4 regions of the Fusibacter sp. QWL-12 genome follow, and region 3 is predicted to be linked to each of the others. Evidence: riboswitches for the same ligand, from Rfam matches in the RefSeq annotation. Region 3 holds a riboswitch; each other region holds the start of a gene.
The links. A riboswitch is a leader RNA that binds a small molecule or an ion and turns the genes downstream of it on or off. The one in region 3 is predicted to bind cyclic di-GMP.
Positions count from the first base shown of each region.

Region 1: it holds a riboswitch for cyclic di-GMP, as region 3 does, so the genes downstream of both, AC4PID_RS02875 (hypothetical protein) here and AC4PID_RS12995 (transglutaminase-like domain-containing protein) in region 3, are expected to answer to the same signal.
Region 2: it holds a riboswitch for cyclic di-GMP, as region 3 does, so the genes downstream of both, AC4PID_RS09450 (MSCRAMM family protein) here and AC4PID_RS12995 (transglutaminase-like domain-containing protein) in region 3, are expected to answer to the same signal.
Region 4: it holds a riboswitch for cyclic di-GMP, as region 3 does, so the genes downstream of both, AC4PID_RS02860 (hypothetical protein) here and AC4PID_RS12995 (transglutaminase-like domain-containing protein) in region 3, are expected to answer to the same signal.

Region 1 covers NZ_CM178745.1:491,737-493,942, forward strand. The annotation lists gene AC4PID_RS02870 (prepilin-type N-terminal cleavage/methylation domain-containing protein) at 1-700, opposite strand, end outside; gene AC4PID_RS02875 (hypothetical protein) at 709-1,173, opposite strand; cyclic di-GMP riboswitch class I at 1,241-1,323, opposite strand; gene AC4PID_RS02880 (PilW family protein) at 1,450-1,956, opposite strand; gene AC4PID_RS02885 (type II secretion system protein) at 1,964-2,206, opposite strand, start outside.
Region 2 covers NZ_CM178745.1:1,933,517-1,935,722, forward strand. The annotation lists gene AC4PID_RS09445 (MATE family efflux transporter) at 1-962, opposite strand, end outside; cyclic di-GMP riboswitch class II at 1,161-1,244, shown strand; gene AC4PID_RS09450 (MSCRAMM family protein) at 1,270-2,206, shown strand, end outside.
Region 3 covers NZ_CM178745.1:2,700,962-2,703,167, reverse strand. The annotation lists gene typA (translational GTPase TypA) at 1-371, opposite strand, end outside; gene AC4PID_RS12995 (transglutaminase-like domain-containing protein) at 568-1,359, opposite strand; cyclic di-GMP riboswitch class I at 1,371-1,453, opposite strand; cyclic di-GMP riboswitch class I at 1,504-1,585, opposite strand; gene AC4PID_RS12990 (class D sortase) at 1,674-2,206, opposite strand, start outside.
Region 4 covers NZ_CM178745.1:487,214-489,419, reverse strand. The annotation lists gene AC4PID_RS02865 (Ig-like domain-containing protein) at 1-670, shown strand, start outside; cyclic di-GMP riboswitch class I at 728-810, shown strand; gene AC4PID_RS02860 (hypothetical protein) at 964-2,118, shown strand; gene AC4PID_RS02855 (type IV pilus modification PilV family protein) at 2,115-2,206, shown strand, end outside.

The sequences.
Region 1 (2,206 bases), 1.7 Mb from region 3:
GTTCATCTATAAGCCTAAGCGCCTCTTGTTTCATCAGATTAAGTCTTTTTTTAGAACTGTTACTTGTGGAATTGCCATTCAATTGTCTGTCCATACTACCAGAAGTATCGAGTACCATTGCGACAGCAGCTTGTGAAGTAACGATATCAGTAACCCGTTTGTCATTCCTATAGGATATTGTATTTGCCACTTTACCATATGCTCTATCTACAACTTGTAATGCATTTACTGATTCAACGGTAGAATCTATCACTCTTTCATTGCCATTTTTCTTCAGTTTGAGCTCATATGTGACCAATTTGTCTTCGTCTGGGTCTGCATCTTTTGTAAAAACCAAATCCAAAGTGACTCCTTCAATTCCCGAAAAAATATCTTGAACGATATGCTTACCACTCGCTTCATCCCATACGTACTCGACCAATTTAGTTTGATCATCATTGAGCATAATATAGTTCCAGCCACTGGTCATATTCAAAGTATTCTCTCTATGTAGCAAAAACGCACCTGCTGCATCTCTCGAAACCACATTTATCTTCTCTGTCATAATCCTTAAAGCAGATTGCACCTCAAACTCGTCCAAGGTTATGCTCTGAGCTTTCATTCCAAATATCATCATATTTGAAGCAGCTAGAAGAACGATTGAAGAAAGTGCAATAACAATAATTAACTCAATTAGAGTAAATCCTTTTACTTTTTTCATAACGCCTCCTACTCATTGATCCAGAATGTTTCATTTGGGTTATCCGGATTAAAATACATACTGCGGATATAGACCATATGATTTTTTGAGAGTTCTGCTGTCGATGTGATTTTGATCCATCCATCAACCCCTGGATCTTTTGATTTTTCTGCCTTTATATCGATCAAACCATTTCCAAAGGCAATATCATTGGTCACAAGTGCAAAATCCGCTGACGCAGCGTTTAGAATTTCCTTTGTTTTCTCCATATCATCTGAAATTAATGATTCAAAAGCCATTTCTATTCCTGAATAAGATAAATAATAAGCTTCAAGTCGATCTTGTTGCTGTTTCGCTTGTTTTAAATTCGCACTAAAGATTGCCATAGCTGACGTGCTAAAAATCAACACAACCAACATAACCATTAAAACAAAAACCAGCGATGCACCTTGTTCATCCTTTATAGTATTCAGTTCATTTAAATATTTCTTCATTTCCACCCTCCTCAAAGTCTAGGCTTATAGGCTGTGATTTTAACACAAAAAAACCACAGCCTAATTAGACTGCAGCCGAACCGCCATAGTATAAACCTTAGACTTCATGCTTTGCGTCGTACTTTTTCAAGTACTTTGCCCTCATCTTTAGAGAAGCACGAAAATCAGCGTATCTACTTAAAGATACGCAATAAATTTTATGAGCTTCCCATTTCTATTCTATAATAACAATGCTCTTAAAAGTCCCCACTTCTAAAGAGTTCATCATTGTTAGCCTTATTTATACTTCACTCCAATCCCTGTTGATACACCTTTCACACCGGTATCTGAGAGATTATTAATAATAAGTGAAGTGGTTAAATCATATTGCGTCGAATCTACTTTACCAAATGTAAAGTTAATCTGTTTTAGATTTGCGTTATTTTTTGATACTGAAAAAGTTAAATCTGATATAGTTGTTAGTCCTGTAATTGACTTTTCTACTGTGTCCTCAACATATTTTATCGTATTTGTCGCGTCATCAAAAATGATGTAATGATAGCCACTTTCATAGCTTAAAGGATCTGAGTCTAATATTTCTAAATCACTTGCATATCTAATTTGGTTGGAAAATCCTTTTATAGGTTGTCTTACATCGAACTGATTCATTGCTGTTTCTTCCGATAAATTTGCTGTCTTCTGTCCAAAAAGCATAATTGATGATGCAACTGTGATCACAACACCAATTAGTGCAATGACAACTATAAGTTCAACTAACGTTAATCCTCTATACGTTTTTTTCATTAAAACCTCATTTATAGGGTTGGAATATTTCAATTTGTACGGATCTACCATTCGGCAAAGCTGTATTAACGGATTTTACTTTACCTGGAACGATTATCTCAGTGTCGTCTATCTTTAATGTCAAGGTTTCAGATGCATCACTTGCACTTTGTCCAATATCATTAATATCCGATTCTATTTGTGCTTGAGCTTGAAATAATGCTTTCGCTCTTTCGCCAGAGGAAGTAATTTGTGTAAAGCCAGAAGTTAG
Region 2 (2,206 bases), 770 kb from region 3:
TTAAGGCTTTCATGATAGGTTTGTCTAATTCTTTCATGATTACCAGCACCAAAATTTTGACCAGCAATTGTGAGTGCAGAAGTGTTTAGACCTATAGCAGGTAATAATGCAATTTGCTCAATCCTAACGGCAACGCCATACCCTGCAATCGCAGTATCATCGCCATGTAGATAGATGAAGTAATTAATAACATAAATGCCAAGTGCAATCGTAATCATATTGAGTGAAGCTGGTATGCCTTGAGATAAAATGCTTTTAATTGTTTTAAACTGAATCAAGTTGAACTCTATTCGCCTTAAACCCAATAGCTTACGACATTTTAGCGCAAGATAAAAGTTCCCTGTCAATTGTACGATCACCGTAGCAAGTGCAACGCCAAATGTCCCCATTTTAGGAAGTCCAAATGGACCAAAGATAAATAGTGGATCTAGAATGATATTCATGATAAATCCAATAATGAGGAAATTTCTGTATGGCTTTGTTAGACCTCTAGATGAAAGTAAGGCGTTGAAGGCGGAATTAAGTCCAAAGAACAAAGTACCAGCATAAATCCCTCTCAGATATTGCACCCCTTTACCAAGTGTGTCTCCAGTTGCACCTAAAGCAGATAGTAAGATGGGTGAAAGCACAATTCCTGAAATAGAAAAAAGGATACTTACGATAAAGGTTAGAAAGATGCCATTTGCTGAGAGGACTCGTACTTCCTCTTCATTTTTTTTTCCTGCAGCGATAGAAAGAAGTGCAGAAAGACCAGTACTAATCCCTGCAGTTATAGCAATCAGCATAAAAAAGACTGAAAAGGATAAGGACATACCTGCAAGTGATGACGTACTTAGCTTGCCCGCATAAAACGTATCAACTACATTAAACATCGTGTTGAAAAACATGCCAATACTCACGGGGATCGCCATGGTTAAAATTTGTTTTTTTATATTACCCTTCGTATAATCCTCTGGAACCATTTGCACCTCTTTATCAATTAAGGTTTTCTTAGTTATAAGGTATAATACCCAAAATGGGCCAGCACTATCAGCTTGACAGATACAACTGTGGTCTTAACTGGAGCCGGTTTGCATAATTTATGTTATGTCACGCATATGTCACACAGATGTCCTACTTATGTCACGTTGTGAGGGTATACATCTACCAGAGGTATAAAGAACTTGAAAAGAAGTGATGAAGTGCATTTTTTATGTGGGCACTTTAAATGCATGGAACTTATAGTGCAACCGGCTTTTCTTAAAACGATGTTTTAAGAAAGGGGTAATTATGAAAGCGAGGTTTAAACGCTATCTAGCGATAGCAATGACGGTTCTTATCATCGTATCTATGATCCCAACAGTGTTTGCTGCTACAAATGGCGAAGTTGTAGAAGGTAATAACCCTGACAAGGATCATGACATTCTTAATTCAGATTCAGGCAGTATTTATCTAGATGTATCAGACTATAACTGTGTAAAGTTTGACGAAGTTATAGTCGAAGGTAAATCATATGATTACGGATTTGGATCTGTTGTTTTTACTAAAGTTGATGTCGATGAGCCAGATGGAGTGGATAAAGACCCTAAACCACCTAAACCACAAAATTGGTCTTGGACATCTACTTCACCGATCAGCTATTTCTTTATAAAAACGGGGAATTTCAAACCTGATAAAGCGCCTTATTATATTGAGGGTCAAGAAAATCAAACCGCTTATCTTTTTAATATAGGTGGTGCAACCAGTGGAGAGTTTGTCATTCCAACGCAACAAGGAATTAGCCACTTCTTCGTCTTTACAAAGACACCTGACAAGGGCACGATTAAAGTGCTGAAAACGCTATCAGGTGATCCACCACCTACTAGTGCAACGTTTACATTTGAGCTTTATGAAGACAAAGAGCCACTTGGAAGTCCTATAGATACAATTACCATCACGGGTGCAAATGAGGGCTACTTTAAAGATGTAAAATTTGGCAACTATATCGTGAAAGAGGTAAGTATTCCTGATAAGTACCATGTAACTACAAATGATCAAGAAGTTACAGTTGTATTAAATAATCTTTCGCCAACTGTCACCTTTAATAATGAATATACAGAGAAATATACAATTTCAGTTAAAAAAATCATTACAGGAGATACACCACCAGAAGGAATTGAATTTACTTTTAATTTAATTGATGTGAGCAGTGATAAAATTCTACAAACAGCAAAAATTAAAGAAAATG
Region 3 (2,206 bases):
CTCAAACCTCTTTCCAGAGATTTTTTAAGAACAAATCTAGTTTGTGGCATAGGCCCTTCACTAGAGTCAACCAATAAGATTACGGTATCAACCGTTTTCATTATTCTTTCTACCTCTGACGAGAAGTCAGCATGGCCCGGTGTATCTACAATATTGATCTTGTAATCATTGTACATAATAGAACAGTTTTTTGAGTAAATGGTGATGCCTCTTTCTCTTTCCAAATCATTACTGTCCATAACACATTCTGGCACGAACTCATTTGCTCTAAAAACATTGCTTTGATTTAAAAATGCGTCAACTAAAGTTGACTTTCCTGCATCAACGTGAGCGATAACCGCAATATTGATGATGCCTTTGTTTTTTAACATTTATATCTCCTAAACTAATAAAGCGTAATATTCAACCTTATAATAATATCTTATTTTTGTTGTAAAAGATATCATAATTTTAAAAAAAGACAAAAAAATAAAAATCTTCGGACATCAAATCCTCAGATTTTACCACAAAAATGTGTGATCAATAAAAAAACTGCACTGCAGTTACCTACAGAACAGTTAAGAAGGCTTAATAAACTTTTGAAACACTATATTCTTTTGCTAATTTATACATAGATACCGTTTTATTTGCTTGAACATAAGATGCATCAACTGTCGTATCTACTGTTTTCCAAGTACCATTAATATAGACTTCATTCCATGCATGATAGACATCACCAGTATTCGTTGAGTAACCTTTTACAAGTTTCGTAGGAATCCCAACACTTCTTGTCATTGCAGCGAATAATGCCGAATAATCATAACAAATGCCATTTTTTGAAGCAAATGTACTATCAACATTTGGGAAGTAACCACTAGTTACAGTTTTAGCTTTATTATAATCGTATTTATAGTTTTTGGTAATATAGTTATAAATCGCTTTTACTTTTGCATCATCAGAAGTTAAATTTTTTGTGAGCTCATATGCCTTTTGTACAGCTAGTGTATCTTCATTCCATTCTATATCTTGAATTGAATTAAGATATACGACATTAGAGTTTGCCAAATTTAACGTAACCGATGTTTTAGTAAGCTCTTTGTAACTATTTCCAGTGGTATTTTGCATCAATCTCACTGTGTAAGTGCCATTTCCAAGTTGTAACGGAAATTGATTAACATCTGTGTCAACGATTGGATAAGAGTATCTTTGACCATCTTTTTCAACTAACAATAAAATTTTACTGCTACTTAATGTGCTATATTCAACGTTTACGATTCCTGTTGCCAAATCTGCTTGAATGGTTTGAGTTGCACCAAAACTGGTAAACGATGCACTGACCAAAACAACTGTCATCACTAATAAACTCAATATTTTTTTCATGTTTCTCTCCCTTCGGTAGCTAGGCTGCCATTCCTTATGGAAAGGCCCTATAGCTTTGCGTCCCATCGTTTCCAATGGTTTGCCGTTATCGGTGAGAGGTTCGTTTCACGTAATGAAATTTTCAAAAAATAGAAAATCTCCTCATTCGGCGACTGGCTGCCACTCCTTTCGGAAAGGCCCTATAGTTTTGCGTCCCATCGTTTCCGATGGTTTGCCTTTGTCGTGAAAAGACATCTCTTCACAGAATATTTACTTCTATGCTAATAGTATACCACACTTCTAATTTTGTACAATTACAAAAACATTACGACTTTTTATGGATTTTGTAAAGCGTGTATGATTAAACGATGCGTTGGGTTCTTTACAGGATCACAGGTAACCAAGGTTAAAATTTTATCTTCATTATTTTTATATAATACAGAAATTTCAGTTGGCTCTACGATAAGGGTCTCATATACGGTGTACTTATAGACCTTATTATCTGTAGTGATTTCAATGATGTCGCCTTTACCTAACTCGTCCAATCGATTAAAAAACAAGCCATATGATCTACCTCTATGTCCCGCTATACCTACATTTCCGATTTCACCAAACTCTGAAGTGCCTGCAATTACAGCAGCTCCTCTATTCAAATTTTTATCTGTTGCACCCATTAGGATCGGCATTATCAAATTGATTTTGGATATTTTAATTTTCCCAATAACACTTTTGTCTACAGTTTTCGCTTTTTCTGTTGTTGCTTCCGTCGATGCCTCTATTGATTCTGTCACATCTGTAGATGTTTCAACTGTCGTTTCTTCCTCACTCGCTTCTATCGCATCACTAGCTTCATAAATTGCCTGTAAAG
Region 4 (2,206 bases), 1.7 Mb from region 3:
TATATCAAACATTAGTAATGCTACGCTTAATATCAAAGGGAATAAAATCATGATAGATGGCGAAAGTGTTGAAGTAGAAGGATATGCTATATCGCAAGAGGTTATAGGTAACGTTTGGTATAGAATTCACGGTCGACATACTGAAATAAATGAGACGGATTACCCTAAATTTTTACGTGTAAACGGTTCTGGATATGTAGGACAAAATGCTTGGCCTGAATCGTCGTCACAGTCAGAGATGGATCCATTCTTATGGGCTGTGGTTTACAGTGGTAATTCAAACAAACCAATTCTTGGTCCACCATATGAGGATTCGCTTTATAATTTACGTAACAAGACCAATAATAGATATCTTGAAACCAGTAATTCAAATAACACATATGAAAATGATGGACAAATTATCAGGCTCACTTCCAATACAAATACAAACTCGCAAAAGTTTAGATTAGATGCAGTGAGAATAGAAAGTGAATATTATTATAAAGTTTATACCGATCTTGCATGGACGAATCAGTATAACGCATATGTGTTCGATTTAGCTTCTAGTAGTCTAACTGATTGGGACTTGAGCAATGCAGGTGATGGTAAGCTAATTAGATGGACAGATAAAAACAACCAAGATGACAACCAGTTATTTGATTTTGAACCATGGATTGTATTTGAACCTTAATAAACCTTGCAAATTAGCCTTCGTGCTTTACTTCTAATAGTCATTGAATTATAATTATATTAAGTAGGGCAAACTACGTGAAAACGTAATGCGCAAAGTCATGTGTCTAAGGTGTTTACTATGATTGACAGACTGTACTCTTTTGAGTGCAGTCTTTTTTATTTAGCCACAATCTCGCTTGTGGTAAAAAAAAGCTTTGTCATTGACAAATATGAAAGGAGAATGGTTTAGCGACTTTTATTAGTGGTATTATGATAGAAATGGGGATTATATCATAATAGGAAGGTGATAACATGGATAAAAAGCATAAAGGTGCTGCATTACCAACCGTTATAATAATTATGGTTATAGTTATAATTTTGGGCATGGTACTTTTAAATGTTGCCCTTGCAGATACAAAATTTGCTATGCGTCAACAATTTCAAACGCAGACGCACTACGTTGCTAGATCAGGCGTGCTGGTAGGTGTCGAAATAATTGGAAAAGAAATTGTCAATTATGGTCAAAGTACTTTAACCGATTTTGTTGCGGCATTAAACACGCATGTGGCATCTTATTTAAGTGCCAATCCTAATGCGTTTACGGTGGATGGCAAGGGTAAATTTGAGTTAAACTATGAACTTTATGGACCGTCTGAGATTAAGATTTTTTCCACAGCCACTTCTCTTGAAAATAATACGGTTACAGAGAGCTTATCTCTCAGAGTTAAGATGAAACTACCAGATTCTCCTCTTGTAAATCCAGCGGACTGGGTAACTGGGATTAACCTTCAAAAAGGGATAAATGCCAATACGACCAACTATTTAGGTCAAGCAGTTGAGTTTGAAGGAAACCCAGTACAATCACCAAAAGGAGGCACCTCTGACTCTGTGTTTAGAGCTTCGATTTTGTATTTCACAGATGCAAAGGGCATTAGCTTAAGACAAATTAACAATACAATTAATATAACCTTTGATGCATCCATCGTTTACTTTGTGAATACTGTCAAACTAAATGCTACAGGAGATGATATAAAACTTGGCTACTCTCTTGAGGTAGCTGCTGATAAAAAAACATCGGGAAGCATCATGTATCTTGACGATACGAAGTTAAATAACGATGACTCGTATGAGTCCACACATGGCTATGAATCCGCGGATTACTATAATGCCCTTATCCAAGGTTTTGGTACAAGTATGCATAGTAGCTATAGTTTTCAAGCGGGAAAAAGATATGGAGTTGTCTACTTTGGTGGTGGTATTTTAGACAGCAGCGCTAATGCACTAACACTTCCGAACAATGCAGGTCAAAACAAATATTTCTTTTATCCAGATGGCGTTGATATTACTGAGGCAAGTGGCAGAAGTCAATTGATACCAATCGCTGCAGATGATCCAATTATTGACGTACTTATTAACCGTTTCTCTTTATCGGTTAATTCACAATCCTATCTTTGGGGGCGAGAATGATGAAAAAAGGAAGAGAAAAGGGAATGACTCTTATTGAAGTTGTAGTAGCACTGGTTATTCTAGGGATCATTATCACCGCGATGTTAAA